Regions from separate parts of the Halomonas sp. B23F22_10 genome, predicted to be linked through region 2. Evidence: predicted binding sites of a transcription regulator. Region 2 holds the regulator's gene; the other holds the start of a gene.
What was found. The regulator sigma-54, encoded in region 2, starts transcription at its own class of promoters, with help from an activator protein. The targets are predictions, from matches to a motif close to TGGCACNNNNNTTGCTNT.
Positions count from the first base shown of each region.

Region 1 (15,745 bases), on a different contig from region 2:
GGATCACCCTGCGCGAGGCGCTGGCCCAGCTGGAGGCCGAGGGGCGCATCTATCGGGAGAATCGGCGTGGCTGGTTCGTCTCGCCGCCGCGGCTGCGCTACGACCTGCTGGCGTGCCTGCCGTTTCGCGAGATGGTCGAGTCACAGCAGCGCCGCGCCGAGACGACGCTGCTCGAGGCCGGCGAGGTGCCGGCACCGGCGGTGGTGGCGAGGCGGCTGGGACTGGCGCAGGGCGCGCCGGTGCAGCGGATCGTCCGGGCGCGGCGGATCGACGGTCGGCCGGTGCTCTACGTGGAGCACCATCTGAGGCCCGAGTGCTTCCCGGGGATCCTCGCCTTCGACCTGGCGGCCCGCTCGCTCACCGACCTCTATCGCCGCGAGTACGCCATTCGGGTCAGTCGGGTCGGCTTCGAGCTGGGCTCCACCGTGCTCGGCGGGCGGGCCGCCGAGGCGCTGCGTGCCGCGCCCGGCAGCCCGGCGCAGCGCATCACCCGCATCAACCACGACCAGAACGGCCGCGCCGTGGACTGCGACGACGAATACTGGCGCCACGACGCCATCGAGCTGACGCTCAGCGCCGCGCCGCAGAGCCGCGACTAGGGGGAAACGACGCCGCCCCGGCCGGAGGGCCGGGGCGGCGTGTCTTGCGCGCCGGGGGTCGTCAGTCCGCCGGCCCGATCAGGTGCTTGACCTCCAGGTAGCCCGCCAGCCCCCAGGGGCCCAACTCGCGGCCGATGCCGCTGATGCCGAAGCCGCCCCAGCTCGCCTCCGGCAGCACCAGCTGCTCGCTGTTGAACCAGATGCTGCCGGCCCGCAGCGCGCGGCCGACGCGGCGGGCGCGGTCGGCGTCGCCCGAGATCACCGTGGCGGCGAGGCCGAAGGCGGAGTCGTTGGCCAGCGCGATGGCCTCGGCGTCGCTGTCGACGCTGCGGGCGCACAGCACCGGGCCGAAGACCTCCTCCCGCCACAGTGGGCTGTCGACCGGCACATCGCGATACAGGGTCGGTGCGACGAACTCGCCCTGGGCGGGCAGCTCGCGGTGTCGGGCGTCGCGCACCGCGGTGAGACCCTCCTCGGCGGCGATGGCCAGGTAGCCCTCCACGGCCGCGCGCTGCCGCGCGCTGGTCATCGGGCCCATGTCGGTGTCGTCGGCGAGCGGGTCGCCCAGGCGGATGGCGTCGATGCGCGTGGCCAGCGCCGCATAGAGCGCGTCGGCCAGCGAGGCGTGCACGATCAGCCGCGAGGTGGCCGAGCAGATCTGCCCGCTGTTGAAGTAGATGCCGGCCATCACCCAGTCGGCGGCGGCCTCGACCTCGGCGTCGTCCAGCACCAGGATCGGCGACTTGCCGCCGAGCTCCAGCGACACGCCGCGGGTGCCCGCGGCGGCGGCGCGCATGACTTGCTCGCCCACGGCGTTGCTGCCGGTGAAGGACAGCTTGTCGACGCCGGGATGGGCGCTGAGCGGCGCGCCGATGCCCTCGCCGTCGCCGTGCACCAGGTTGAGCACCCCGGCCGGGAGGCCGATCTCGAGGGCGATCTCGGCCACGGCCTGTTCGGGCAGCGGGGTGACCTCGGAGGGCTTGAACACCACCGTGCAGCCGGCGGCCAGCGCCGGGGCGATCTTCCAGGCGCTGGTGACCAGCGGGAAGTTCCAGGGCGTGATCAGCCCGACCACGCCGGCCGGGTCCTCGTAGGTGCGGGCCTCGATGCCGTCCATGCCATGCTCGACCAGGCGCCCCTGGCGGGCCTCCAGGGCGCGGGCCTGGCCGGCGTAGTAGCGATAGCAGGCGATGGCATCGTCGAGATCGATGGCGGTCTCGGCCAGGGCCTTGCCGTTGTTGGTCGAAGACAGCCGCATCAACGCCTCGCGGCGCTCGGCGAGGGCGTCGGCGAAGGCCTCGAGATAGGCCGCCCGACGCTCGCCGCCCAGCGCCTGCCAGGCGGGCAGGGCGCGACGCGCGGCGTCCACCGCGGCGTCGACGTCGGCCGGGTCGCCGGCGGTGACCTCGGCGATCGTCTCCTGGCGATAGGGATCGGTCACCGGCAGGCGGCGTTCGCCGCGGCTCGCGATCCAGTGGTTGTCGATGAACTGCTGGGTGAGTCGTTGCATGTCAGGCTCCGGGTCCGGTGTCAGGCGAGGCGGCGCGAGCCCAGGCCGCGGCGTCGATCTCGATCAAAAGCGGGCCGTCGACGGGACGGCTGGCCAGGGCATGGGCCAGTTCGGTGGCGGTGGCGACGCGGGTGGCCAGGCAGCCGAAGCCGCGGGCCACGGTGAGGAAGTCCGGGGCCTGGAGGTCGACGCCGAGGCGGGTGACGCCGGCGTCGTCCATGAAGCGGCGGATCTCCTCGTAGCCCTGGTTGTGCCACAGCAGGATCACCACCGGCAGGCGCTCCTCCACCGCGCAGGCCAGCTCCGGCAGGGTGAACATCACCCCGCCGTCGCCGACCAGGGCCACCACCGGCAGATCGGGGCGGGCGAGGCTGGCGCCGAGCGCCGCCGGCAGGCCGTAGCCGAGGGTGCCGTAGCCGGTGGAGGCGTTGAAGAAGCGCCGCGGGGCCGGCTGGGCGACCAGATGGTTGGCCGCGTAGGTGGTGGCACAGGAATCGCCGACCAGGATCGCCTCGGGCAGGGCCTCGCGCAGGGTGTCGAACAGCGGCACGTAGGCGGCGAAGGCCGGCTCCTCGGCGAGCCCCATCGCCTCATGGGCGGCCCGGGTGCGCTCGGCGCCGCCGCGGTTCAGCCGGCTGCCTTCGAAGTGCGCCGCCAGGGCTATGAGGGCCTGGCCGGCGTCGGCCACCAGGGCCAGGTCGGCGGCCTGGTTGCGGGCCAGCTGCTGGGGGTCCACGTCGATGCGGATCAGTCGTCCCTGGAGCGTGAAGCCGTCGTCGAACACCACGTCGTAGTCGGTCTCGCCGAGCTCGGTGCCGATGGCCAGCACCACGTCGGCGTCCCGTGCCAGCTCGCGCACCGCCGGCAGCGAGGCGTTGGCGCCCAGGTCCAGGGGATGGTCGCGGCCGAGCAGCCCCTTGGCGTTGATGGTGGTGACGGCGGGGGCATCGAGCGCCTCGACCAGCGCGCGAGCGGCCTCGGGGGCAGCGACAGTGCCGCCGCCGAGCAGCACCAGCGGGCGTGCGGCATCTGCCAGCCAGGCGCCTGCCTCGGCGATGGCCACGGGATCCGGCGCGGCCTTGGCCAGTGCCGTTCGCTGCCAGTGCCGCGGCGTGCGGACCGGGGCATCGAACAGGTCGATGGGAACCTCGATATGCACCGGACCGGGGCGGGCGCCCTCGAACACCGCGAAGGCGCGCGCCAGGACCTCGGGCAGGCCGTCGGGGTCGAGCAGGGTATGGCTGAAGCGGGCGACCCCGGCCATCAGCTGTTGCTGGCCGGGCAGCTCGTGGAGCCGGCCCTGGCCGCGACCCAGGGTGTCGCGGCGATTGACGCTGGAGATCACCAGCATCGGTACCGAGTCGGCCAGCGCCTGACCCATGGCGGTGGCGATGTTGGTCATGCCGGGCCCGGTGATGATGAAGCACACCCCGGGCTTGCCGGTGGCGCGGGCGTAGCCGTCGGCCATGAAGCCGGCGCCCTGCTCGTGGCGCGGCGTGACATGGCGGATGCCGCTGCCCTCGCCGCCGGCGAGGCCGCGGTAGAGCTCGACGGTGTGCACGCCGGGGATCCCGAACACGGTGTCCACCCCGTAGGTGTCGCGCAGCAGGCGAATCAGCAGGTCGGCGCAGGTCATGGGCGTTTCTCTCTCAGGGTTCAGGCTCTCGCGGTTCATGGGGATCGTCTCAGCCCACCAGCCAGTGGCCCATGACCACGATGATCGGCAGGGTGATGGCGGTGCGCAGCAGGAAGATCACCACCAGCTCCCACAGCTTGAGCGGGATCTTCGATTTCAGCAGCAGGGCGCCGATCTCGGACATGTAGATCAGCTGGGTCAGCGACAGGCAGGCGATCACGAAGCGGGTCAGCTCGCTCTCGATGTCGCTGGCCAGCACCGCCGGCAGGAACATGTCGGCGAAGCCCACCAGGGTGGCGGGGGCGGCGGCCTCGGCCTCGGGGATCCGCATCCATTCCAGCACCGGCACCATGGGCGCGGAGAGCCAGGTGAACAGCGGCGTGAACTCGGCCAGCACCAGCGCCACGGTGCCGATGGCGATCACCAGCGGCAGCAGGCCGAGGAAGATGTCGGCGACGTTGAACAGCGCGATGCGTGCCAGCTTGAGCGGACCCGGGGCGGTCTCGGCACGTGCCACGGCCATGCCCAGGCTATAGCGCAGCAGGCTCTGGTCGCCGGTGTTTTCTTCCTGGATCTGGCAGCCTGCCGGCTCGTGGTAGGCGTTCGACTTGCGCGACAGCGGCGGCAGGCGCGGCACGATGACGGCGGCGACCAGGCCGGCGACCACCACGGTCAGGTAGAAGGGCACGAACAGGTGGTTGATGCCGATGAAGCTGGTCACCAGCAGGGCGAAGGCGATGGAGACGATGGAGAAGTTGGTGGCGATCGCCGAGGCCTCGCGGGCGTTGTAATAGCCCTGCTCGTACTGCTGGGTGGTGATCAGCACGCCCACGGTGCCGGACCCCATCCAGGAGGCGGTGGCATCGATGGCGCTGCGCCCGGGCAGGCCGAAGATCTTGCGGAAGGGCGTGCGCACCAGGCTGCCGATGAACTCCATGAAGCCGAAGTCGACCAGGAAGGGCAGCAGGATGGCGGCGAAGAAGAAGAAGGTCAGCAGCACCGGGGCCAGGTCGTTGAGCATCACGCCCCCGGTGAAGGAGGCGGTGACCGCCTCCGGGCCGACCTGGAAGTAGGTCATCAGTGCGAACGCCGCGCCCAGCACGCGCATGATCACCCACAGCGGCGCCACGTCGAACAGCTCGTGCAGGGCACCCTCGCGGGCCCAGGCGGGCCGAGCCAGCTTGACCGTCAGCGTCAGCGCCACAGACAGGCACAGCACGACCGTGGCGATGGTCGGCAGGGCATCGCCGAGCAGCGCCTTGAGGCCGTCGGCCATCAGGCCCATGCCGATGTTGATGGTGTCGCCGGTGGAGAATGGCACCAGGAACAGGCCGATGCCCAGCAGCGAGGGGATCAGGAACTTCAGCAGTCCGGCGCGGCTCAGCGGAGCCGCGCGACTGGCCAGTTGGGTGTCGAAGGAGTTGGCCATGGGGTTTCCCTATTGATCTTGTAATGGGTAGAACCCGGCTCCGGGGTGCCGGGTCGGGTCGGCTCAGTCGCGGTGTTTCACGCCGGGCAGCACGCAGAGCATCTCGTAGAGCAGGGTGGCGCCCATCAGCGCGGTGTTGCCGCTGGTGTCATAGGGGGGCGAGACCTCGACCAGGTCGCCGCCCACGACCTTGAGGCCCGCCGCGCCGCGCACGATCTCCAGCCCCTGCTGGGCGGTGAGGCCGCCCATCTCGACGGTGCCGGTGCCGGGGGCGACCGAGGGGTCCAGGCCGTCGATGTCGAAGGAGATGTACACCGGGCCGTCGCCCATCTGCTCGCGCACTTCGTCCATCAGCGGCGCCAGCGACTTGTACCAGCACTGCTCGGCGGTCACGACGCGGAAACCCTGGTCGCGGCACCAGTCGAAGTCGTCGGCGGCGTAGCCGGTGCCGCGCAGGCCGATCTGCACCACGCGGTTGCTGTCCAGCAGGCCCTCTTCCTGGGCGCGGCGGAAGGGGCAGCCGTGGGCGATTTCCTCGCCGAACATGTGCTCGTTGACGTCGGCGTGGGCATCGACATGGATCAGGCCGACCGGGCCGTGCTTCTTGGCGATGGCACGCAGCAGCGGCCAGGTCAGGGTGTGGTCGCCGCCCATCGTCAGCGGCACGCAGTCGTGAGACAGCACCTCGTCGTAGAAGTCGGTGATGATGTCGAGGTTCTTGGGCAGGTTGAAGGTGTTGATCGCCACGTCGCCGATGTCGGCGACCTGCAGGCTGTCGAAGGGCGCGGCGCGGGTGGCCATGTTGTAGGGGCGAAGCATGCGTGACTCGTCGCGGATCTGACGCGGCCCCAGGCGCGTGCCGGGGCGGTTGGAGGCGCCGATGTCCATGGGCACGCCGATGAAGGCGGCATCGAGCCCGGCGGCGCTGTCCTGGGTGGGCAGGCGCATCATGGTGGCGGGGCCGCCGAAGCGTGGCATCTCGTTGCCGCCGAGGGGCTGATTGAAGTCGCTCATCTAGGGCTCCGTGTCATTGGGGGTATTCATTGCTATAGCAAGCATGAAGCGTGCCATCTTTTATCTCATTGATCTTGAATGGGTTTTTGGAAGAGGCGATTCATTTTTGAATCGCCGGAGCGACGGCGTGATACATTAATGGATCAAATGATTCATTAATGCATTACGGCGTCTCTCCCATGAGCGAACTCGACAGCTGCATCCTGCAGACCATCATCGATACCGCCCACGATCACTTCTTCGTGGTGGATGCCGAGGGGCGGGTCTGCGAGGTCAGTCCGGCCGCGGCGGCGGTCTATGGCATGTCCCGCGAGGAGCTGTGCGCCACGACCGTGCAGCAGCTCGAGGCCGCGGGCGTACTGAAGCCCTCGATCAGCCTGGAGGTCATCCGCACCGGCAAGCCGGCCCAGCTGATGCAGGAGACCGGTACCGGAAGGCGGGTGATCGCCCAGGCGCATCCGGTGTTTCAGGGTGGCCAGCTGGTGGCGGTGGTCAGCCGGTCGATGGATCTGACCGACCTGCAGATGCTTCAGGAAGAGTATGCACTGCTGCAGCGCCGCTTCAGCGAGCATCTCATGCGTGGCGACGTCGCCGAGGAGCCCGGTCTGGACGTCGACCTGGGCGGGCTCGAGGTGCGTAGCCGGGTGATGCGCGAGGTGGCGTTGCTGCTGCAGCGGGTGGCGCCGACCGACGCCACGGTGCTGATGCTCGGTGAGTCGGGCGTCGGCAAGACCGCCTTCGCCCGCCAGCTGCATCGCTGGAGCGCCCGCGGCGATGGGCCCTTCATCGACGTCAACTGCGGCGCCATTCCGGAGAGCCTGTTCGAGTCGGAGATGTTCGGCTATCGGCATGGTGCCTTCAGCGGGGCCGCCCCGGGGGGCAAGGCGGGCCTCCTGGAGCAGGCCGAGGGCGGGACCCTGTTTCTCGATGAGATCGGCGAACTGCCGCTGGCGATGCAGACCAAGCTGCTCAAGACCATCCAGGACGGCAGCGTGACCCGGCTGGGCGATACGCGGGCCAGGCGCATCGACTTCCGGCTGGTGGTGGCGACCAACCAGGACCTGGCCCGGCGCGTCGAGGAAGGGGCGTTCCGCCTCGATCTCTACTATCGCCTCAACGTCATCCCCGTCACCCTGCCGCCGCTGCGCGAGCGCCGCGAGGACATCCCCGGCCTGGTCGAGCGCCAGCTGAAGCGTCTCAACGCCCGCTATGGGCGTGACAAGCTGATCGGGCGTGACGTCTGGCAGGAGCTGATGGGGCGGGACTGGCCGGGCAACGTGCGAGAGCTCGAGAACTGGCTGGAGCGGGCCTGGCTGTCGGCCGGGGAGGATATCATTCGTGGCGAGCGGGCGGCCGCGGAATGGCCGGCGGCGCTGCCCGAGACGGAGCCGGAGCGGAGCACCGAGGGGAAGGCCGGCGCCGCGCTGCTCGAAGGGGAGTCGCTCAAGGCCATGCTGGCGCGCACCGAGCGCGCCGTCCTCGCCGAGCTGTGCGGCGAGCTGTCTTCCACCTATGCGATGGCCGAACGGCTCGGGATCAGTCAGCCCAGCGTGGTGCGCAAGCTGCGTCGGCATGGGCTGCGGATCGGCTGAGGCGCGCCGTCGGTGGTGAAGGCGATAGCGCGAAACTGTAGAAGGAATGCAACGAAAAACGGCCACCGCTCGTGTGAGCTAAGTGGCCGTTTTTACTGAATTCTGTGGTCGGAGTAGCAGGATTCGAACCTACGACCTCTGCCTCCCGAAGGCAGCGCTCTACCAAGCTGAGCTATACTCCGATGTCTGCCGTGTCTCTCGGCGACGGAGAGGAATTATACGCAGGCGAAGATGGAATGCAAGCCCCTCTTCTGCTTATCCGTCTTCGTCGCCCTCCGGCCTCGGGATCAGTTGCGGCGTTCCACCGCCAGGCGGGCCAGTTCGGCCATGCTCTCGCGGTAGGGGGAGTCGGGCAGGGCGTCCAGCTGGGCCAGGGCCCTAGCGGACATCTCCTCGGCCTTGGCGCGGGTGTACTCCAGGGCGCCGGTCTCGCCGACGATGGCCAGCACCTCGTCGAGGCGCTCGAGGCCGCCCTGGCGGATGGCCTGGCGGACCACCTTGGCCTGTTCGGCGGTGCCGGCGGCCATGGCCTGGATCAGCGGCAGGGTCGGCTTGCCCTCGGCCAGGTCGTCGCCGACGTTCTTGCCCATCGCCTCGGCGTCGCCCTGGTAGTCGAGCAGGTCGTCGACCAGCTGGAAGGCCAGGCCCAGGTAGCGGCCGTAGAGGCGCAGCGCGTCTTCCTGCTCGGGGGTGGCCCCGGAGAGCAGGGCGCCGCTGTGGGAGGCCGCCTCGAACAGCATGGCGGTCTTGCCCTGGATGGTCTCGAAGTAGGCGGCCTCGTCCACGTCGGGGTTGCCGACGTTGGTCAGCTGCTGGACCTCGCCCTCGGCGATGGTGCAGGTGGCGGCGGAGAGCACTTCCATGATCCGCATCGAGCCCACGTCGACCATCATCTGGAACGAGCGTGAATAGAGGAAGTCGCCGACCAGCACCGAGGGCGCGTTGCCCCAGGCATCGTTGGCGGTGGCCTTGCCGCGGCGCATGTGGGATTCGTCCACCACGTCGTCATGCAGCAGGGTCGAGGTGTGCATGAACTCGATCAGCGTGGCCAGGGTGATGTGGCGATCGCCCTCGACGCCCAGCGAGCGGGCGGCCAGCAGCACCAGCAGCGGCCGCAGGCGCTTGCCGCCGCTGTCGATGATGTACTGCCCGATGGTCTCCACCAGCGGCACCCTGGAGGCGAGCTGTTCGAGGATGGTGCGGTTGACGGCGGCAAAGTCCTCGGCGACGACGGCGTGGATGGGCGAGGCGGGGACGGCGTTCTCGAGCTGTGGCGACGAAGGCTTGGCTGACATGAAGGCGGTATCGACGAAGTGGTGGGGGCGGCGGGCGGCATCCGTGGCGCAATGCCCTTGGCGCCGGCCTGGGAGTGAGGGTCATGCTATGGGGCCCCCCTTGGGGCGTCAAGGCGCGCGCCCGCGCCGGCGCCCGGGCCGCGCCGGGCGCGGCGTTCGGGGCGATGGCCGGGTTGTCGTCCTGCGCGCGTGCGGTTATAATCCGCGACCCACTCATCTCGCTCCCTGTCAGATGGTTGCCGGAAGGGGCGCCACTCGAAGCAGGTCGATGAAGAGCCAACCCCGATGAGTACTGGAGAGACAAGCATGTACGCAGTTATCAAGAGCGGCGGCAAGCAGTACCGCGTTCAGGAAGGCCAGACTCTCAAGCTCGAGAAGCTGGAAGTGCCGACCGGCGACACCATCGAGTTCGATGAAGTCCTGCTGGTGGGTGGCGACGAAGACGTCAAGGTCGGCGCGCCGACCGTCGACGGTGCCAAGGTGTCTGCCGAGGTCGTCGCTCATGGCCGTGGCGACAAGGTGAACATCATCAAGTTCCGTCGCCGCAAGCACAGCATGAAGCGTCAGGGCCACCGTCAGTGGTTCACCGAAGTCAAGATCACCGGGATCTCCGCGTAAGCGGTCACTCCCCTGAACGAGCGAGGTATTTGCAATGGCTCATAAGAAGGCAGCGGGCTCTACCCGTAACGGTCGCGATTCCGAATCCAAGCGCCTTGGCGTGAAGCTGTTCGGCGGCCAGTCCGTGGCACCGGGCAACATCATCGTCCGTCAGCGCGGCACCAAGTTCCACGCCGGCACCGGCGTGGGCATCGGCAAGGATCACACCCTGTTCGCCCTGGACGAAGGCGTGGTCAAGTTCGAGACCAAGGGTCCGAAGAATCGCAAGTTCGTGAGCATCGTCTCCGCCTGAGACCGCCCGGACCTGTAGCGAGAAGGCCCCGCCATGGCGGGGCCTTCTTGTATCATGGCGGTATGCACCGCCGGGAGAATGACAGATGCAGTTCGTCGACGAAGCCTCGATCATCGTGGAAGCCGGCAAGGGCGGCAATGGCTGCCTGAGCTTCCGTCGCGAGAAGTACGTGCCCAAGGGCGGCCCGGACGGGGGCGATGGCGGCCATGGCGGCAGCGTTCACCTGGTCGGTGACGATGCTCTCAACACCCTTATCGACTTCAAGTACCAGCGCTTCTACAAGGCCCAGAACGGCCAGCCCGGCCAGGGTCGGCAGATGAGCGGCCGCGCCGGCGAGGACCTGCTGGTCAAGGTCCCGGTGGGCACCACGGTGATCGACGAGGACACCCTCGAGGTGATCGCCGACGTCACCGAGGTCGGTCAGGTGGTGCTGGTGGGCCAGGGTGGTCGCCGCGGGCTCGGCAACATCCACTTCAAGTCGTCCACCAACCGGGCGCCGCGGCGGACCACGCCGGGCACCGAGGGCGAGCGGCGCAACCTGCGCCTGGAAATGAAGGTGATGGCCGACGTCGGCCTGCTGGGGCTGCCCAATGCCGGCAAGTCGACGCTGATCCGTGCGGTCTCGGCGGCCAAGCCCAAGGTGGCCAACTATCCCTTCACCACCCTGGTGCCGAACCTCGGCGTGGTGAAGCTCGGCCAGCACGAGCACTTCGTGATGGCCGACATTCCGGGGCTGATCGAGGGTGCCTCCGACGGTGCCGGCCTGGGGCTGCGCTTCCTCAAGCACCTGACCCGCTCGCGGCTGCTGTTCCACGTGGTCGACGTGGCGCCCTTCGACGAGTCCGACCCGGTGGAGGCCGCCGAGGCGATCGTCCGCGAGCTGGGCGAGTTCTCGCCGACGCTGGCCGAGCTGCCGCGCTGGCTGGTGCTCAACAAGCTCGACCTGCTGCCCGAGGACGAGCGCGAGGCGGTGGCCGAGGAGATCGTCAAGCGCCTCGACTGGGACGGCCCGGTGTTCCGCGTCTCGGCGATCAGCGGCGACGGCACCGATGCCCTGGTCCAGGCCGCCCACCGCTGGCTCACCGAGCGGCGTCGCCTCGAGCACGAGGACGAGGAAGTCGCCGAGCACGAGCGCGAGATGCGTCGTCGCATGGAAGAAGAGGCCGTGGCCCGCACCGAGGCGCGGCTGGGTCGCAAGCGTTCCCGCGATGACGAGGACGATGACGACGATTTCGATGACGACGACTACGACGTCGAGATCGAATACGCCCCCTGAGGGCCGGCGTAGTAGGCTGAAGGTGCAGCGGGCGGCGCCATCGCGCCTGCCCCTGCGGCAGGCGCGAGCCCGGTGAAAGCGAGTCGTATCAAGGACGGCGAAGATGGCGAAAGGTGAAGAGGTCCCCGGTCGCGATGCCCTGAAGGGCATGCGGCGGGTGGTGGTGAAGATCGGCAGTGCCCTGCTGACCAATGACGGTCGTGCCCTCGACGAGGCCGCCATCGGCGGCTGGGTCGATCAGATCGCCGCCCTGCATCGGCGCGGCATCGAGGTGGTGCTGGTGTCCTCTGGCGCTGTGGCCGCCGGCATGGCGCGGCTGGGCTGGCAGGCGCGGCCCGCCGAGGTGCATGCCCTGCAGGCCGCCGCCGCGGTGGGCCAGAACGGCCTCACCGAGTGCTACGAGGGCCACTTCGGGCGTCACCAGCTGACCACCGCCCAGGTGTTGCTGACCCACGACGATCTCTCCAACCGCAAGCGCTATCTCAATGCTCGCTCGGCCCTGCGCACCCTGGTCGAGCTGGGCGTGGTGCCGGTGGTCAACGAGAACGACACCGTGGTCACCGACGAGATCCGCTTCGGCGACAACGACACCCTCGGCGCCCTGGTGGCCAACCTGCTCGAGGCCGATGCCCTGGTCATCCTCACCGATCAGGAAGGGTTGTTCGACGCCGACCCGCGCCACGACCCGACGGCCAGCCTGATTGCCGAGGGTCGTGCCGACGATCCGCGGCTGGCCGCGGTGGCCGGCGACGGCGGCGCCCTGGGGCGCGGCGGCATGACCACCAAGGTGCGCGCCGCCCGGCTGGCGGCGCGTTCCGGCGCGCTGACCGTGATCGCCAGCGGGCGCCAGCCCGAGGTGCTGTCCCGGCTGGTCGACGGCGAGCGGCTCGGCACCCTGCTGACCCCCGACCAGGCGCCGATCGCCGCGCGCAAGCGCTGGCTGGCCGGTCAGCTCCAGGTGCGCGGCACCCTGACCCTGGATGCCGGGGCGGTCAAGGTGCTGCGCGACAGCGGCTCCAGCCTGTTGCCGGTGGGCGTCAAGGCGATCTCCGGGCGCTTCGTGCGCGGCGAGATGGTGCTGTGCGTCGACGAGGAGGGGCGTCGGGTGGCCAAGGGGCTGGTCAACTACGGCATCGACGAGGCGCAGCGCCTGATCGGTCAGCCGAGCCATCGCATCGAGGCGATTCTCGGCTACATGGAAGCGCCGGAGCTGATCCATCGCGACAACCTGGTGGTGCTCTGAGACAGGCGTGGCGGGGCGTCCCGCCTTGACAGGCTGGCCAGCGATGTCGCTGCGTGATAGTATGCGCCATCCTCTCAGACACGGCCCGTAATCGACTGCGCCACGTCGCGCGGTCGGCCAGATGGCCAGGCCGGCGGGGAAATTTTTTTCCCTGTTGGATCAAAACGTTATCAAAGCCGCCCTCGCAGGCGGTGACAACTTTCTCCAAGGAGACAGTCAGTGGCTAACAGCAAGCAAGCCCGCAAGCGCGCCCGTCAGGCAGAAGGCCGTCGTGTTCTGAAGGCGAGCCAGCGCAGCATGGTTCGCACCTACATCAAGAACGTGATCAAGGCCATCAACGGCGGCGACCACGCCCAGGCCATGGACGCCTTCAAGGCGGCCCAGCCGGTCATCGACCGCATCGCCGACAAGGACGTGCTGTCCAAGAAGAAGGCCGCTCGCCTCAAGAGCCGTCTGAACAAGCGCATCAAGGCCCTGGCCGCGTAAGCTCGCCGGACGCCTCTGGGTGCCCGCCGCGTGCGGGCACGCCATCGAAAAACCGGCTTCGGCCGGTTTTTTTGTGCCTGACGATCTTCACCCGGACCTCACCGGCAAGGGAGCGCCCCGTGACCGATACTCCTCCTCAGCCCGCCTCCGACGCCGCCCCGGCCCCCAAGGGTGGCGGCCTGCTGCGCTCGGGCATGGTGGTCAGCGCCATGACCATGCTGTCCCGGGTGCTGGGCCTGGCCCGCGACGTGGTGATCGCCGCGCTGCTGGGGGCGGGGCAGGGGGCGGATGCCTTCTTCGTCGCCTTCAAGGTGCCCAACTTCCTGCGCCGGCTGTTCGCCGAAGGCGCCTTCAACCAGGCCTTCGTGCCGGTGCTCTCGGAGTACGCCACCCAGCGTACCCGCGAGGAGGTGCGCGAGCTGCTCGATGCGGTGGCCGGCAGCCTCGCCGCGGTGCTGCTGCTGATCACCGCGCTGGCCATGCTGGCCGCCCCCTGGCTGGTATGGCTGTTCGCGCCCGGCTTCGCCCGGGACCCGGAGAAGCTGGCGTTGACCGCCGACATGCTGCGGCTGACCTTCCCGTACCTGCTGCTGATCTCGCTCACGGCCTTCGCCGGCAGCGTGCTCAACACCTGGAACCGCTTCGCGGTGCCGGCCTTCACGCCGGTGCTGCTCAACCTGTCGCTGATCGGCGCGGCACTGCTGCTGACGCCGCTGATGAGCGAGCCGTCGCTGGCGCTGGCCTGGGGCGTGCTGATCGCCGGCGCCGCTCAGCTGCTGTTCCAGGTGCCCTTCCTGGCGCGGCTGGGGCTGATGCCCAGGCCCTGGCCGCGCTTCGCCCACGAGGGCGTGCGGCGCATCCTCCGGCTGATGGCGCCGGCGCTGTTCGGGGTCTCGGTGTCCCAGATCAACCTGCTGCTGGACACCGTGCTGGCCTCGCTGCTGGCCGCGGGCAGCGTGTCCTGGCTCTACTACTCGGACCGCCTGGTGGAGCTGCCGCTGGGGGTGTTCGGCATCGCCATCGGCACGGTGATCCTGCCGGCGCTGTCCAAGCGCCACGCCGAGCAGTCCGGCGAGCACTTCTCGCGGATGCTCGACTGGGCGATCCGCGCGGTGCTGCTGCTGGGCATGCCGGCGGCGCTGGCCCTGGCGGTGCTGGCCGAGCCGCTGCTAATCACGCTGTTCCACTACGGTGCCATGACCGACCACGACATCGCCATGGCGGCGATGAGCCTGCGCGCCTATGCGCTGGGCCTGGTGGCCTTCATGCTGGTCAAGGTGCTGGCCCCGGGCTTCTTCGCCCGCCAGGACACCAAGACGCCGGTCAAGGTGGGCATCGTGGCGATGGTCGCCAACATGGTGTTCAACCTGATCCTGATCTGGCCGCTGGCTCATGCTGGCCTGGCGCTGGCCACGGCGCTGTCGGCCTTCCTCAATGCCGGCCTGCTGGGCTTCCTGCTGCGCCGCGAGGGCGTGCTGCGCTTCCAGCCGGGCTGGGGCCGCTACGCGGTGCAGCTGCTCGGCGGCTGCGCGGTGATGGGGCTGGGGCTGGCCTGGCTGATGCCGGACTGGCACGCCTGGCTCGATTGGTCGCTGTGGCACCGGGTCGGCTGGCTGGCCGCGCTGGTGATCCTGGGGGCGTCGGCCTACTTCGCCTGGCTGGCGGCGTTCGGCGTGCGACCGCGGCATTTCCGGATCAACGGTTGATGGTCAAGCCGGCCCGGCTGTCAAGGGGGCCTTGGTCCGTTATAATCGATCCCCTTTCACCTCCAGCGCGATGACGCCCATGCAAGTGATTCGAGGACTGCACAATCTGCGCGACGAGCACCGGGGCTGCGTGGCGACCATCGGCAACTTCGATGGCGTGCACCGCGGCCACCAGGCGATCCTCGATCAGCTGCGCGAACGGGCGCGGGCGCTGGGGCTGCCGGTCACGGTGGTGGTCTTCGAGCCCCAGCCGCGCGAGTTCTTCGCCGGCGACCAGGCGCCGACGCGCCTGACCCGGCTGCGTGACAAGGTCGAGCTACTGGCCGAGCACGGCGCCGACCGGGTGCTGTGCCTGCCGTTCAACGACACGCTGCGCTCGCTGACCGCCCGGGCCTTCATCGAGCGGGTGCTGGTCGAGGGGCTCGGCGTGCGCCATCTGGTGGTGGGCGATGACTTCCGCTTCGGCTGCGACCGCCGCGGCGACTTCGCGCTGCTCGAGGCGGCGGGCGCCGAGCGCGGCTTCGGCGTGGAGCACACCCGCAGCTTCCTGCTCGATGGCGAGCGGGTCTCGAGCACCCGGGTGCGCACCCTGCTGGCCTGTGGCAACTTCGCCCAGGCCGCGCGCCTGCTGGGCCGCCCCTATCGGCTCGCCGGCCGGGTGGTGCGCGACCGCCAGCTCGGCCGCACCATCGGCGTGCCCACCGCCAACCTGCCGCAGTCGGTCCGCGCCCTGGCGCTGCAGGGCGTCTACGCGGTGGTCGCCGAGCTGCCCGACGGCCGCCGCGCCGAGGGCGTGGCCAACGTCGGCTGGCGGCCCACGGTGGGCAGCCAGCGGCCGGTGCTCGAGGTCCACCTGTTCGACTTCGACGGCGACCTCTACGACCAGCCCCTGAGCGTGGTGCCCTGCGCCAAGCTGCGCGGCGAGGTGAAATTCGACGGCCTGGACGCCCTCAAGACGCAGATCGGCCTCGACCAGGCGCGTGCCCGGCGCTTCTTCGCCACGGCGGACGATTCTCTTCCTCTGGCATCGGCGCCGTTGGCGCGCGAGG
Region 1 covers NZ_JBIEKF010000008.1:74,113-89,857, forward strand. The annotation lists gene ACGTNF_RS15520 (UTRA domain-containing protein) at 1-599, shown strand, start outside; gene ACGTNF_RS15525 (aldehyde dehydrogenase family protein) at 661-2,109, opposite strand; gene ACGTNF_RS15530 (5-guanidino-2-oxopentanoate decarboxylase) at 2,111-3,745, opposite strand; gene ACGTNF_RS15535 (YjiH family protein) at 3,795-5,174, opposite strand; gene speB (agmatinase) at 5,238-6,188, opposite strand; gene ACGTNF_RS15545 (sigma-54 interaction domain-containing protein) at 6,368-7,780, shown strand; tRNA gene ACGTNF_RS15550 (tRNA-Pro) at 7,886-7,962, opposite strand; gene ispB (octaprenyl diphosphate synthase) at 8,068-9,075, opposite strand; gene rplU (50S ribosomal protein L21) at 9,382-9,693, shown strand; gene rpmA (50S ribosomal protein L27) at 9,728-9,985, shown strand; gene cgtA (Obg family GTPase CgtA) at 10,071-11,261, shown strand; gene proB (glutamate 5-kinase) at 11,365-12,504, shown strand; gene rpsT (30S ribosomal protein S20) at 12,724-12,990, shown strand; gene murJ (murein biosynthesis integral membrane protein MurJ) at 13,185-14,696, shown strand; gene ribF (bifunctional riboflavin kinase/FAD synthetase) at 14,776-15,745, shown strand, end outside.
Region 1: the regulator sigma-54 is predicted to act here: its motif matches at 6,227-6,244, upstream of speB (agmatinase).

Region 2 (15,745 bases):
AATGGTTGATCCGTGAAAGCGCCACCGCAACGCGATGACGGGACGAACAGCCGACCATGGTAATGAAAAGCGACGCCGTTGGCGACGTTCGCGTAGGCGACGTTCGCGTAGGCGACGTTCGCGTTGGCGACGTGTGCGTTCGGCGACAGCGTGTCGGCCGGCGAGCGTCGCCATGACGGGCCTCGGCATAAAAAAGGGCCGGGAGCGATGCCTGTCGCTCCCGGCCCCTTGCCGCATGGCCCCGCTCACGCCTCGGCGGCGTCGACGCTCGCCTGCACCGGCAACAGGGTATCGACACCCGCGACCTCGGTCAGCCGGGCCAGCGGCGGCGACAGACGCACCGCCTCGAGCTCGAGGCCACTGGCCCGGCTCTGGCGCGCCCATTCCAGCAGCACGCTGACCGCCGCACTGCTGACGCGCCCCACCCCGCCGAGATCGAAGACCACGCGGCTGCCCTCGCTCAGGCCGGCGAGCCAGCGCTGGCCGGTCGCGGCGATCTCCGCGGCGCCGGCGAAGTCGACCTCACCGGACACCGACAGTACCTCGCCGTCGGCCTCGAGACGATTGGCGCCGTTGTCCAGCAGCACGCTCATCCCTCGTCGCCCTGCTCCAGCTCCTCGACGGCGAGCTCCGGCGCCCAGCCATCGATCACGGCATCGTAGTCGCGGCTCTGGTCGCGCATCGCCTGATCGAACTGGTTGCGGAAGGTCAGCCCCAGGTTGATGCCATTGACGATCACGTTGACCACCTTCCACTGGCCGTCATCCTGGCGCAGCGAATAGCTGACCGGATAGACGGTGCCGTCGCTGGCCACCACTTCCATCTCGACGCTGGCCTGGTCCTCGTAGCGCGAGGCATCCTGATTCTCGAGCACCCGGATGTCCTGGTAATCGAAGGTCACCAGGCCCTTGGCGTAGGTGTCGATCAGGGTCTGGCGGAAGGTGTCGACGAAGCGCGAGCGCTGCGACGGAGAGGCGTTGCGGAAGTAGCGCCCCATCACGCTGGCACCGATGTAGCGGAAATCGGCCACCTGCTCGAGGCTGTCGTCGACCACGGCCTCCAGCTCGCCGGGGTGCTCACGATAGTAGTCCTTGCGCCCCTCGATGTTGCCCATCAGCTCATCGACGCTGTCGCGGATCATCTGCTCGGGGGTGTTGGCCTGGGCGATCGCCGGCAGCGCCGCCAGGCACATCGCCAGCAGCATCAGCACACCGGCCAGACGCCGGGAAAGGCTCGTTGCATTCATCGGGTTCACTCCTTGGCCATGTTGGACACGAACTGCTGGATGAGCTCTTCCAGCACCAGGGCGGACTGGGTATCGCGAATGCGATCGCCGTCCGCCAGCGTCTCGGGGGCGCCGCCCACCGACAGCCCCACGTACTGCTCGCCGAGCAGCCCGGAGGTGAGAATCGCCGCGGTGGTGTCCTCGGACAGCTGACCCTCGAGCTCGTCATCGAGCGTCAGCACCACCCGCGCGTCGTACCACTCCGAGTCAAACTCGATGCTCTCGACCCGGCCCACCGTGACCCCGGCCATGGTGACCCGGGCGCGCGGCTTGAGGCCGCCGACGTTGGCGAAGTTGGCCTCCAGGCGGAAGTCGTCACCCGGAGGTTCGAGACTCAGGCCGCTGACCCTCAGGGCGAGGAACAGCAGCCCCAGGATGCCGGCCAGCATGAACAGGCCGACGCCCAGTTCCATCGTCTTGCTGCGCTTCATTCCATGTCTCCACAAATCCGCGGCGGCGCCCGGCCGCCATCTTGCCCGCCCACCGGGCTCAGGCGAGCCCACCGAACATCAGGGCGGTCAGTACGAAATCCAGCCCCAGTACCGCCAGCGAGGCGTAGACCACGGTACGCGTGGTGGCCCGGGCGATGCCCTCCGAGGTCGGCACCAGGGCATAACCCTGATAGACCGCGATCCAGGTGACCACCAGGGCGAACACCAGGCTCTTGATCAGGCCGTTGAGCACGTCATCGACGAACTCGACGCTGGCCTGCATGTTGCCCCAGTAGGAGCCCTCGAAGACGCCCAGCCACTTCACCCCGATCAGCTCACCGCCCCAGACGCCGATCACACCGAAGCCGATGGTCAGCAGCGGCAGGGCGACGAAGCCGGCCCACAGCCGCGGCGCGACCACCCGGCGCAGCGGGTCGACGCCGATCATCTCCATGCTGGTGAGCTGCTCGGTGGCCTTCATCAGGCCGATCTCCGCGGTCAGGGCCGAGCCGGCGCGGCCGGCGAACAGCAGCGCCGCCACCACCGGCGCCAGCTCGCGCAGCAGCGACAGCGCCACCATCTGCCCGAGCGCATCCTCGGCGCCGAAATCGACCAGGATGGTATAGCCCTGCAGGCCCAGCACCATGCCGATGAACAGGCCCGAGACCAGCACGATGGCCAGCGACAGCACGCCGACGAAGTACATCTGGCGCAGCCACAGGCGAATGCCCTCAGCGGAGGGCACGCCGACGGCCGACTGCACGAGCAGCAGGGTCGCCTGGCCGAGCCCCTCGGTCAGATCGCAGCCCATGCGTCCCAGGCGCCGAATCAGAGCGGTCATCGCGGTCCTCCCGTGCCGAGCAGATCGTCGTGGAAGTCCATGGCGGGATAGTGAAACGGCACCGGACCGTCCGGCTCACCGTGGATGAACTGGCTGACCCGCGGGTCACGATCCACGTCGAGACTCTGCGGCGTGCCCTGGGCCATCACCCGGCCGTCGGCGATCACATAGACGTAGTCGGCAATGGACAGCGTCTCCTTGATATCGTGCGACACCACCACGGCGGTCAGCCCGAGGGCATCGTTGAGCCGGCGGATCAGCTGCACCAACACACCCATGGAGATCGGGTCCTGACCGACGAAGGGCTCGTCGTAGAGAATCAGGTCCGGATCCAGGGCGATCGCCCGCGCCAGCGCCACGCGCCGCGCCATGCCACCGGAGAGCTCCGACGGCATCAGCCCGCGGGCGCCGCGCAGCCCCACGGCCTGGAGCTTCATCAGCACCAGATCGCGGACCATCGATTCGGGCAGGTCGGTATGCACGCGCAGCGGGAAGGCCACGTTCTCGAACACGTCGAGATCGGAGAACAGCGCCCCGCTCTGGAACAGCATGCCCATGCGGCGACGCAGCCGGAACAGCGCCTTGCGCGACAGGCCGTGAACGTCCTCGCCGGCGATCCGCACCCGCCCCGCATCGGGCACGAGCTGGCCGCCGATCAACTTGAGGAGGGTGGTCTTGCCGGTGCCGCTGGGCCCCATGATCGCGGTGATCTTGCCGCGGGGTACTACCATGTCGAGCCCGCGGAAGATCTCCGTCTCTCCGCGAGAGAAGCGCAGGCCCTCCACCTCGATGAGGGGAGAATCAGTCATCCATTGAATTCCCTGATAGATTATCGAACATCGTATCCTAACCATCGCCCGGGGCGCCAGCGCCGTCATGTCACGGCTTGCGCCGAGCGGCCTCAGCGGGTTCAATGAGCGCCCTTTTGCGCGGCCCGCCGGCGCCGATTCGGCCGCCCGCCCTTGAGCCCAACCCCGCGACAGGCAACAATCCTCTCATGACAGACGATTCCTCCTTCCCCGCCGGCCTGCTGGCCAGCGCCGAACGTACCCTGCGGCTGGAGCAGCAGGCCGTCGGCGCCCTCGTCGAACGCCTCGACGGCGACTTCGAGCGTGCCTGCGAGCTGATGCTGGCCTGTCGCGGCCGCGTGGTGGTCACCGGCATGGGCAAGTCCGGCCACATCGGCAGCAAGATCGCCGCCACCCTCGCCAGCACCGGCACCCCGTCCTTCTTCGTGCATCCGGGCGAGGCCAGCCATGGCGACCTGGGGATGATCACGCCCGGCGACGTGGTGCTGGCGCTGTCGAACTCCGGCGAGACCGCCGAGGTCACCGCCCTGCTGCCGCTGATCAAGCGCCTCGGCGCACCGCTGATCAGCATGACCGGCCGCCCCGGCTCGACCCTGGCTCGCCACGCCGAAGCCCATCTGGACGCCGGTGTCGAGCGCGAGGCCTGCCCGTTGGATCTGGCCCCCACCTCCTCGACCACCGCCGCCCTGGCGCTGGGTGACGCCCTGGCCGTGGCACTGCTCGAGAGCCGCGGCTTCACCGCCGAGGACTTCGCGCTCTCGCATCCCGGCGGCAGCCTCGGCAAGCGCCTGCTGCTCAAGGTCTCGGACCTGATGCACCAGGGCAGCCGCCTGCCGAAGGTCGCGCTGGGCAGCCCGCTGCGCGATGCGCTGCTGGAAATCACCCGTCAGGGGCTCGGCTTCACCTGCGTGATCGCCCCCGACGGCCTGCTGGCCGGGGTCTACACCGACGGCGACCTGCGTCGCACCCTGGATCAGTTCAGCGACCTGTCGTCGCTGACGGTGGATCAGGTGATGACCGTGCCCGGCAAGCGGGTCTCGCCCGACACCCTGGCCGCCGAGGCCGTGCGCCTGATGGAAGACAACCGCATCACCGCCCTGGCCGTGGTGGGCGACGACGGCCGCCCGGTAGGCGCCCTGCACATGCATGACCTGCTGGCCAGCGGCGTCATCTGACCCAAGGAGATTCCATGTCCCTCGACGCCCCTCTGCAGCACCCGGATCTGGTCGAACGGCTGCGCCATGTGCGCCTGCTGGCCCTGGACGTGGATGGCGTGCTGACCGACGGCCGCCTCTACTTCGATGCCGACGGCGACAGCCTCAAGGCCTTCCACACCCTCGACGGCCACGGCCTCAAGCTGGTGCAGCGAGCCGGCATTCAGGTGGCACTGATCACCGGCCGCGACTCGCCGATGGTCACTCGCCGCGCCAGCGCGCTCGGCATCCGGCATCTCCATCAGGGCATCGAGAAGAAGCTGCCGACGCTGCGCCAGCTGTGCCGGGACCTGGCGCTGGACCTCTCCGAGGTCGCCTACTGCGGTGACGACCTGCCCGACCTGGCCCCGATCCACCAGGCCGGCGTCGGCATCAGCGTGCCCGGCGCGCCGAGCTATATCCGCCAGCACGCCGACTGGATCACCGAGCGCGAGGGCGGCCATGGCGCGGTACGCGAGATCTGCGACACCCTGCTCCGGGCCCAGGGCCGGCTGGATGCCGTGCTCGACACCTATCTGAACGGCCAGGACTGACGCCATGCGCCTCCCCCGCCCCGGCTTTCGCACCTGGCTGTTCCTGCTGCTGCTCGCCCTCGGCGGCGGCCTGGCGCTGCTCGACCAGCGCCCCGACGCACCGCCGGGCCCCGCGCCCCAGGGCGAGACGGGAGAGCCCGACTACTATCTGGAAGACGCGCACCTGACGCGCTTCGATACCCAGGGCGCGCCGCACCAGCGCCTGACCACGCCGCGCCTGGAGCACACGCCCGTCGACGACGCCACCCGACTGACCACGCCCCACGCCGAGCTCCGCGACAGCGAGGGCCGACTGTGGCTGGCCGACGCTCAGCGTGGACGCCTGGAAGACGGGCAGCGCCTGCTCACTCTCGAGGGCCAGGCGGTACTGACCGCCCCCGAGGAGCGCTGGCGGCTCGAGACCGAGCTCCTGCACTACGACAGCATCGCCGGTCACGCCTGGAGCGACACGCCGGCGCGACTCAGCCAGCCACCGCAGTGGATGCGCGGCGAGCGCTTCGACGCCTGGCTCGATGACAACCGCGCCCGACTGACCGACAATGTGCGCGGCCACCACCCGCCGGACACCCAGGAGGACCCCGAGTCATGACGCGACCCCTCGCTTCACTGCTCAGCGCGGCGCTGCTCGCCACGATGCTGGCCGCCCCCGCCGCCCTGGCACTGGAAGGCGATGCCAGCGCCCCCATCCAGGTCGAGGCCGACCGGCTGGATCTCGACGATCGCGCCGGCACCGCCGTCTACCAGGGCGACGTGCGCATCCAGCAGGGCAGCATGCAATTGACCGGCGACCGCGTGGAGATCCAGCGCAACGACGCCGGCCAGCTGACCACCGCCACCGCTACCGGCCAGCGCGCCTACCTGGAGCAGAAGCCTTCCCCGGACCAGCCGCTGGTCCGCGCCTGGGGCCGCACCGTGATCTACCACGTGGCCGAGCGGCGCATCGAGCTGGTCGACCAGGCCGAACTTCACCAGGGCGGCGACACCTTCGACGGCGGCTACCTCGAATACTTCCTCGATCGCCGGGTGGTGCAGGCGCGCTCCGATGCCCAGGGCGTCGGCGAGAGCCAGCGCGTGCGCATGACCCTCGAGCCGGAACAACAGGACGGCCCATGAAGACCCTCAGCGCCCGGAACCTGGCCAAGAGCTACAAGCGTCGCCGCGTGGTCCACGACATCAGCCTGGAGATCCAGCAGGGCCGCATCATCGGCCTGCTGGGCCCCAACGGGGCCGGCAAGACCACCTCCTTCTACATGATCGTCGGCCTGGTCCGTGCCGACGCCGGCCGTGTCGCCATCGACGACCGCGACCTCTCCGGCGCCGCCATGCACCAGCGCGCCCAGGCCGGGATCGGCTACCTGCCTCAGGAGGCCTCGATCTTCCGCAAGCTGTCGGTGGCCGACAACATCATGGCGATCCTCGAGACCCGCCGCGATCTCGACCGCAGCGGCCGCAAGGCGCGCCTGGAGGCGCTGCTGGAGGAGTTCCACATCACCCACATCCGCGACAACCTGGGCATGAGCCTGTCCGGCGGCGAACGCCGGCGGGTCGAGATCGCCCGGGCGCTGGCCACCGAACCCGACTTCATCCTGCTCGACGAGCCCTTCGCCGGCGTCGACCCCATCTCGGTGGGCGACATCAAGGGCATCATCCGCCAGCTCAAGGCGCGCGAGATCGGCGTGCTGATCACCGACCACAACGTGCGCGAGACGCTGGACATCTGCGACGGCGCCTACATCGTCGGCGACGGCCAGATCATCGCCGACGGTGACGCCGAGGAGATCCTCGCCAACCAGCGGGTGCGCGACGTCTATCTGGGCCAGGACTTCCGTCTCTGACCCCTTGGCCTTCGCAAGTCACTGATATACTAACGCCATGCACAGACGGGCATGGCGATTGCCGTTGGCACGCTAATTGCTGCGAACACGCTTGCATGGCGGACGCCCGGGCACTAGGGTGGAAGACCTCTTTACCGCAGGATCGGACCGCTCGCCCATGGCCATGAAGGCATCCCTTCAACTGCGTGTCGGCACCCAGCTGACCATGACCCCTCAGCTGCAGCAGGCCATCGGCCTGCTGCAGCTCTCGACCCTCGATCTGCGCCAGGAGATCCAGCAGGCCCTCGAGGCCAATCCCATGCTCGAGCTCGAGGACGACTTCGGCGAACAGGCCGTCAGCGAGACGCCGGACGACGACTGGTCGGACGAGATCCCGGAAGAGCTGAGCGTCGACAGCGACTGGTCCGACACCTTCCAGGACGCCGGCGGCAGCGGTGAGGCCCCCGACTTCGAACGTCAGGCCGCCGACCAGAGCCTGCAGAGCCATCTCGTCTGGCAGCTGGCGATGAGCGGTCTCGATGAGCGCGAGAGGCGCATCGCCGAGAGCCTGATCGATGCCGTGACCCCGGACGGCTATCTGGATCAGCCGCTGGACGAGCTGCGCGATGGCCTGCGCGCCCAGGCCCTCGAGGGGCTCGCCACCCGCGAGGTCGAAGCGGTGCTGCTGCGCCTGCAGCAGTTCGAGCCCACCGGGGTGTTCGCCCGCGATCTGCGCGAGTGCCTGCTGCTGCAGCTCGCCACCCTGCCCGATGACACCCCGCTGCTGCCCCAGGCCCGGCGCCTGGTGCGCCAGTTCCTGGAGGCCCTGGCCGGCAACGATCGCCGGCTGCTCAAGCGGCGCCTGGGGCTGGACGACGACACCCTCGACGAGGTCATCGCCCTGATCCGCGGCCTCGACCCACGGCCGGGCAGCGAATTCGCCAGCGGCGACAGCGACTACGTGATTCCCGACCTGATCGCCCGCCACACCCCACAGGGCTGGCGCGTCGAGCTCAACCCGGAGGCGATGCCGCGGCTGCGCATCCAGCCCGACTACGCGGCGCTGATCAAGCGCGCGGACAAGAGCGACGACAACCAATTTCTCAAGGACCACCTGCAGGAGGCGCGCTGGCTGATCAAGAGCCTGGCCAGCCGCAACGATACCCTGCTGCGGGTCGGCCACGAGGTGATGACCCGCCAGATCGAGTTCCTCGAGCGCGGCGAGGAAGCCATGAAGCCGCTGATCCTGGCCGACATCGCCCAGGCCGTGGAGATGCACGAATCGACCATCTCCCGGGTCACCACCCAGAAGTTCATCCACACGCCGCGCGGCGTCTTCGAACTCAAGTACTTCTTCTCCAGCCAGGTCGGCGACGGCGAGGACGCCCACTCCAGCACCGCGATCCGCGCCCGCATCCGCAAGCTGATCGAGGGCGAGCCGCCACGCAAGCCGCTGTCCGACAGCAAGCTGGTCACCCTGCTCGCCGAGGAGGGCATCGAGGTCGCCCGTCGCACCGTCGCCAAGTATCGCGAAGCGATGCACATCCCGTCTTCCAGCCAGCGGAAACGCCTCGGCTGAGACCCCGCCGAAGGCGATTTCCAGAGCGTGAAAACGCGTCTGTCGCGGGGGGTTTGCAAGGCACCAAAAAGGGTTACAATCGAGTCACCACCCAAGGAGCAAGGAGCGTGTCATGCAAGTCAACCTCACCGGCCATCACGTGGAATTGACCGAGCCCCTGCGTGACTACGTGCAGGAGAAGCTCTCCCGCCTGGAACGTCACTACGACAACATCACCACCGTTCAGGTCACGCTCTCCGTCGAAAAAGAACGCCAGCAGGCCGCCTGCACGCTGCACGCCGCCGGTGCCGATCTGCACGCCGAAGCGATGGATGCCGACATGTACGCCGCCATCGACGCCCTTGCCGACAAGCTGGACCGCCAGCTCGTCAAGCACAAGGAAAAGACCCAGGCCCGCGCCCAGGGCGCCGCAAGCGTCCGCTGAGCCATGTCTCTTGAAACCATCCTTCCCCCCGAGCGCACCCTCTTCGGCGTGCCCGGGGGGAGCAAGAAACGAGTGCTGGAATTCTTCAGCACCTTCATTGCCCAGAACATTCCGAGTCTCGACAGCCAGGAAGTCTTCAGCCGGCTGATCGGGCGCGAACGGCTGGGCAGCACCGGCATCGGGCACGGGGTCGCCATTCCCCATTCCCGCAACCCGCACTGCAAGGCGCCCATCGCCGGCTTTCTCAAGCTCGCCGAACCGGTCGACTTCGATGCCATCGACGGCGAACCCGTCGACCTGGTGTTCGTGCTGCTGGTTCCCGAGGAAGCTGACGACGCCCATCTCGCCCTGCTCGGCCAGGTGGCCAGCGTGATGAACGACGCCGAGACCCGCAGCGCCCTGCGCCGGGCCGGCAGCCAGCGCGAGCTTCACGACAGCCTCCTCGACGCCATCCGACGACAGGCACCGGCCGCCAGCGGTCGCGGCTGAGCGCCGCCGCCTCGACCAGGAGACCCGACCCGTCATGCAGCTCGTCATCATCAGCGGACGCTCCGGCTCCGGCAAGTCGATCGCCCTGCAGGCCCTCGAGGACCTCGGCTTCTACGCCATCGACAACCTGCCGGCTATGCTGCTTGGCCCGCTGGTCGACGAGCTGCGCAGCGGTCAGTCCCTGCGCAGCGCCGTGGCGGTCAGCATCGACGCCCGCAACCTGCCCCACGCCCTGGAGCGCTTCCCGGCGCTGCTCGATGACGTCCGCTCCCGCGACATCCAGTGCCAGGTGATCTATCTGACCACCGACGCACGCATTCTGCTGGAGCGCTATTCCGCCACCCGGCGCCGCCACCCCCTGACCCGAGACACCGAGATGACGCTGGCCGAGGCGATCGACCGCGAGGAAGACGCCCTGGCGGAGATCCGCGACCTCGCCGACCTGCTGATCGACACCTCGCGACTCTCGGTGCACGACCTGCGCGGCCGCATCACCGACCAGGTGGCCGGCCATCGCCGCGAAGGGCTGACACTGACCCTCGAGTCCTTCGGCTTCAAGCGCGGCGTGCCGCTCGACGCCGATATCGTGTTCGACGTCCGCTGCCTGCCCAACCCCTACTGGGACCCTCAGCTACGCGAGGCGACCGGCCGCGACGACAGCGTGATCGCCTTCCTCGAGAGCTATCCGGTGGTCGACGAGATGGCCGCCGACATCCTGGCCTGGGTCGAACGCTGGCTGCCCCGCTACCGGGCCAGCCAGCGCAGCTACCTGACCGTGGCAATCGGCTGCACCGGCGGTCAGCATCGCTCCACCTACCTGGCCGAGCGGCTGTCCCGGCGCCTCGCCGAGACCCACGCCGGCGTTCGCCTGCGTCACCGCGAGCTCGGCCTGCAACTCACGCTCCCCGCCCCGAACGACGCCAAGGACCGCTAGTCACGTGCCCAGCCGCAAGCTCACCCTGACCAACAAGCGCGGCCTGCACGCCCGCGCCGCCACCCGCCTGGTGCAGTGCTGCCAGCCCTTCGCCTCACGGGTCCTCGTCTGCCACGGCGACCAGCAGGCCGATGCCGCCAACATCATGGCGCTGCTGATGCTGGCCGCCCCCTGCGGCACCGAGCTGACCCTGGAGGCCGACGGCGACGACAGCGAGGCGGTGCTGGACGCGCTGGAAGCCCTTTTCGAGGCCCGCTTCGACGAAGAGACCTGACGCGATACGCCATAGATCAACGACCGAGCCTCGAACACAAAAAAGCCCGCGATTATCTCGCGGGCTTATTTCATGTCCGGAGTGTCGTTACCGGGGCCGGCTCAGCTGCCGGCCACGGTCATCTCGTCGATCAGCCAGCTGCCGGTGTGGACGCTGCCGCGGGTGTCGATGTCGTCGCCGACGCCGACCAGCCCCTGGAACATCGTCGCCAGGTTGCCGGCGATGGTGAATTCCTCCACCGGATGCTGGATGCGGCCGTTCTCGACCCAGAAGCCCGCGGCGCCGCGGGAGTAGTCACCGGTGACGCCGTTGACGCCCTGGCCCATCAGCTCGGTGACCAGCACGCCGCGATCCATGCGCGCGAGCAGGGCCTCCTGGGACTCGAGCGGCGCGGTGAGGCGCAGGTTGCGGGCGCCGCCGGCGTTGCCGGTGGTCTCCATGCCCAGCCGCCGCGCGCTGTAGGCGGACAGCATGTAGCTGGCCAGCCGCCCCTGGTCGATGAAGACGTTGTCGCGGGTCGCCACGCCATCGCCGTCGAAGGCGCTGCTGGCCATGCCGCGCATCAGTCGCGGTTTCTCCTGCAGCGAGAACCACTCGGGGAAGAGCGCGTCGCCGAGGCGGTCGCACAGGAAGGAGGACTGGCGATAGAGGGCGCCGCCGGCGATGGCGCCGAGGAAGCTGCCGACCAGCCCCGACGCCAGGCTTGGATCGAACAGCACCGGCATCCGCCCGGTGGCCGGGCGCTGGCCGCCGAGCCGGCGCAGGGTGCGCCGGGCGGCGCTCTCGCCCACCGCTTCGGGGGCCAGCAGCTCACGAGGATCGCGGGCGCTGGTGTAGTCGTAGTCGCGCTGCATGCCGTGCTCGTCCTCGGCGATCAGCATGCAGGACAGCGAATGGCGGCTGCCGCGCTGACTGCCCAGGAAGCCGTGACTGTTGGCATAGACGCGCACGCCCTCGCCGCTGGACAGCCCCGCGCCGTCGGAGCTCTTGATGCCCGCCTGACCGCGGCCGGCATTCTCGCAGGCCAGCGCCAGCTCGACCGCCTCCTCGGTGGACAGCGCCCAGGGGTGATGGACGTCGAGGTCCGGCAGTTCCCGGGCCATCAGCTCGGCCGGGGCGAGCCCCGAGGCCGGATCCTCGCCGGTATAGCGGGCGATGGCCATGGCCTTCTCGACCACGTCCCGGATCGACGCCTCCGAGGCATCGGTGGACGAGGCACTGCCCTTGCGTTGGCCGACATAGACGGTCACCGCGATGCCCTGATCGCGGGACAGCTCGACGGTCTCGACCTCGCCCTCGCGCACGTTGACACCCACGCCCTGGTCGACGCTGGCGCCCACCTCGCAGGCATCGGCGCCGAGCCGGCGGGCCAGCGCCAGGGCCGCCTCGGCGCGGGTTTCCAGCAGCGACTGCTGGGCGACGGCATCGAAAGCCTGTGTCATCGTCTTGACTCCTCACTCGACCGGCCACGCGGCCGATACACAACATGGTCGTTTGGCCAGCCCGACGCGGCGGGCTGGTATACTGGGCCGATGCCTAACGCCCCTCTCATGAATCAGGACGCCGCATGACCCAGGATGATTTCTCTCCGGCCGACGAACGGCCCAGCAAGTCGCAGCTCAAGCGCGAGATGCATGCCCTCCAGGCGCTCGGCGAACGGCTGATCGCCATGCGCGAGGCCGACCGCGACCGCTTCCCGCTGTCCGACGACCTGCTGGCGGCCATCGAGGAAACCGGCCGCATCCGCGCCCGCGAGGCCCGCCGCCGGCACATGCAGTACGTCGGCAAGCTGATGCGCCGCGAGGACCTCGAGGGCATCCAGGCGGTGTTCGACGAAATGGACCGCGAGCAGCTGCGCCGCGACCACGCCTTCCATCGCCTGGAGCAGTGGCGCGACCGCCTCATCGAGGACGACGACGCCCTCGAGGCCTTCATCGCCGACTACCCCGACGTCGACCGCCAGGCCCTGCGCCAGCTGATCCGCAACGCCCGCCGCGAACGCGATCAGGGCAAGCCGCCGACCAACGCCCGCCGGCTGTTCAAGCTGATCCGCGACACCGCCGAGCTGTAAGACACCTCAACAAGCTCCAGACGCTATCTCTCTGCCGACCAGCCAGGGATGGGCTTTCCCGGCGACAAGGCTCCGCGAGGCGCTGTGAACCCATCCCTGGGCGCTACTTTTGCCCTTCGGCGCTCTCGCATCCTGCTTCGCTTGCAGGACCGGTGCTGGCCATCCATGGCCAACCCGTTCGGCGAGAATCGCCTCACCCATGGCAAAAACCCTCGCTTCACCTTGTCCCCGGCGCCCATCCCCATCAGTTCCGTTCCGCAGCGACTTCCGTGCTAGGACTGGGTGCCGCCGACGGTCAGCTCGTCCAGCTTCAGCGTCGGCTGACCGACGCCCACCGGCACGCCCTGCCCTTCCTTGCCGCACACGCCGATGCCGGTATCCAGCTCCAGGTCGTGGCCGATCATCGACACGCGGCCCATGGCCTCCGGGCCGTTGCCGATCAGGGTCGCGCCCTTGACCGGCGCGGTGATGCGGCCGTCCTCGATCAGATAGGCCTCGCTGGCCGAGAACACGAACTTGCCCGAGGTGATGTCCACCTGGCCGCCGCCGAAGCTCACGGCATAAATGCCGCGGGAGACGCTCTTGATGATGTCGGCGGGATCGTCCTGGCCGGCGCGCATGTAGGTATTGGTCATGCGCGGCATCGGCATGTGGGCGAAGGACTCGCGGCGGGCGTTGCCGGTGGGCGCCATGCCCATCAGCCGGGCGTTGAGCTTGTCCTGCATGTAGCCGGTGAGGATGCCGTCCTCGATCAGCGTGGTGCACTGGGTCGCCGTGCCCTCGTCGTCGACGGACAGCGAACCGCGGCGGTCGGCCAGGGTGCCGTCATCGACCACGGTCACCCCGGGCGCGGCCACGCGCTCGCCCATGCGGCCGGCGAAGGCCGAGCTGCCCTTGCGATTGAAGTCGCCTTCGAGGCCATGACCCACCGCCTCGTGAAGCAGGATGCCCGGCCAGCCGGCGCCCAGCACCACCGGCATCTGGCCGGCCGGGGCATCCACGGCGTCGAGATTGACCAGCGCCTGACGCACCGCCTCCTTGGCGAAGCGCTCGGCGACGTTCTCGTCGCGCAGGCGGGACATCGGATAGCGGCCACCGCCTCCGGCGCTGCCGCGCTCGCGGCGGCCGTCGCGCACCGCGATCACGCTGACGTTGAAGCGCACCAGCGGCCGCACGTCGGCGGCCAGGGTCCCGTCGCTGGCACGCACCAGCACCACCTCGTAGACGCCGGTCAGCGAGGCGCTGACCTGGCTCACCGATGGGTCGGCGGCCCGGGCCACGCGATCGGCCTCCTTGAGCATGGCGACCTTCTCGTCGGCGGAGAGTCCGGCCAGCGGATCGATGCCGGCGTAGCGGGCGGCCGGCGCGGTCACCACGCGCGAGGCGGCGTCCACCTTCCGGCCGCTGCGCACGATGCCGGCGGCGGTGCGGCCGGTCTCGGCCAGGGCTTCCATGGAGATCTGGTTGGAGTAGGCGAAGCCGGTCTTCTCGCCGGCCAGGGAACGCACGCCGACGCCGCCGTCGATGTTGTAGCTGGCCTCCTTGACCTCACCGTCCTCCAGCACCCAGCCCTCATGCCAGCTGCGCTGGAAGTACAGATCGGCGTAGTCGATGCCGGCGCCCATGGCGTGGCCGAGACCGGTGTCCAGGGCATCGAGATCGAGCCCGCCGGGGGTCAGCAGCGCCTCGGCGGCCTGGTCGAGCAGGGGTTGCGTGTGTGATGTCATTCGGCACTTTCCAGAGCGATGCGCGGCGAGGTCCAGGGCCCCTCCACGCGATAGTGAATTCGGGTCACGCGGTCGAGGGCGTCGCCGAACAGCTTGTCGGCGATGAAAAGCGCCCCTCCGACCACCGGCGCCCCGGCGATCACCGCCGCCAGAGGCAGGTTGTTGCTCACCGGCAGTGTGATGCCCAGACGCTGGTCGAGTTCCCGCCGCGCCAGGTCGACGCTGCCGTCGAGGGTGAAGCGGGTGGCCGGACCATCGATCTCGACCGGACCGCGGGTCTCCAGCACTCCACCATACAGGGTCGCATCGCCGCTGACACGATCGAAGGCGGTGCCCTGCCCGGTGAGGTCGGAGAAGTCCAGGGTCAGACGGCGCAGCAGGTTGTCCACGTTGAGCAGGCCGACCAGCCGCGCCGAGGGCGACTCCAGGTTGACGAAGCGACCGTCACGCAGCGCCACCGCCAGGTTGCCCCGGGAGCGCGCCAGGGCGAATTGCCAGGGGGCACCGGGCCAGGCCAGCTGACCGTCGATCTGGGTGTCGGCGTTGCGGATCGCCACCGGCTGGCCGAGGGCCTCCAGGGCGCTGCCCAGATCGCGGCCGTCCACGTCCAGCCGCGCCCGGGTCAGGCTGGCCTCGGGGCCGGCGGCCTCCCAGGTCAGGCTGCCACGGGCATCGATCTCGCCCAGCGTCAGCGCCAGCGGATCGATCACCAGGCGGTCCGGCGCGGCCCGCCACTGGGCGTTCAGCGGGCCGAGCGGCCGACCCTGATAGCTCAGCTCGTCGACGCTCAGCCGGCCCGCCGGCAGCGCGCCGAGGGAGGCCGGCATGGCGGCCGGCGTAGGCGGCACCTCGAGCTCCTGGAGCAGACGGCCACCGCCTCCCTCCAAGACCGGTGTCGACTCGGCCGGCAGCAGGCCATCGAGGCGCAGCCGCGCCAGCGACACGTCGAGCGGCTGGGCAAGGTCCGGCCGATAGGCCAGGCGGCCGGTCAGCAGGCTGCCGTCCAGCGCCAGCTCCCAGCCGCGGGCCAGCGGCTGGCCCTCGACGATCATCGAGCCGAGGCAGCGCTGCTCGACGCTCAGGCAATCGGTATCCAGCATCAGATGGGCGATGGGGCTGCGGCCCGAGCCGCCGGCGGAACCCTCGAGCGCCCCGCCGGACAGAGGCGCCAGGGCGCTGCCCCAGGCCCGGGCTTCGAAACGCGGCAGATAGGCCTGCAGCGTCCAGCCGGGCTCGCCGGGCCAGGTCGCGGGCGCCTCCCGCCCGAGCCAGGCCTGCCCCTGACCGCCACGCCCGGGGCGCCAGCGCCAGCCGAGGCTC
Region 2 covers NZ_JBIEKF010000002.1:416,382-432,126, forward strand. The annotation lists gene ACGTNF_RS06030 (STAS domain-containing protein) at 246-593, opposite strand; gene ACGTNF_RS06035 (MlaC/ttg2D family ABC transporter substrate-binding protein) at 590-1,246, opposite strand; gene mlaD (outer membrane lipid asymmetry maintenance protein MlaD) at 1,252-1,716, opposite strand; gene mlaE (lipid asymmetry maintenance ABC transporter permease subunit MlaE) at 1,775-2,557, opposite strand; gene ACGTNF_RS06050 (ATP-binding cassette domain-containing protein) at 2,554-3,366, opposite strand; gene ACGTNF_RS06055 (KpsF/GutQ family sugar-phosphate isomerase) at 3,555-4,541, shown strand; gene ACGTNF_RS06060 (KdsC family phosphatase) at 4,556-5,113, shown strand; gene lptC (LPS export ABC transporter periplasmic protein LptC) at 5,118-5,702, shown strand; gene lptA (lipopolysaccharide transport periplasmic protein LptA) at 5,699-6,226, shown strand; gene lptB (LPS export ABC transporter ATP-binding protein) at 6,223-6,948, shown strand; gene ACGTNF_RS06080 (RNA polymerase factor sigma-54) at 7,106-8,506, shown strand; gene hpf (ribosome hibernation-promoting factor, HPF/YfiA family) at 8,619-8,930, shown strand; gene ACGTNF_RS06090 (PTS sugar transporter subunit IIA) at 8,934-9,419, shown strand; gene rapZ (RNase adapter RapZ) at 9,454-10,353, shown strand; gene ACGTNF_RS06100 (HPr family phosphocarrier protein) at 10,358-10,627, shown strand; gene pmbA (metalloprotease PmbA) at 10,729-12,069, opposite strand; gene yjgA (ribosome biogenesis factor YjgA) at 12,195-12,698, shown strand; gene tldD (metalloprotease TldD) at 12,971-14,425, opposite strand; gene ACGTNF_RS06120 (YhdP family phospholipid transporter) at 14,422-15,745, opposite strand, start outside.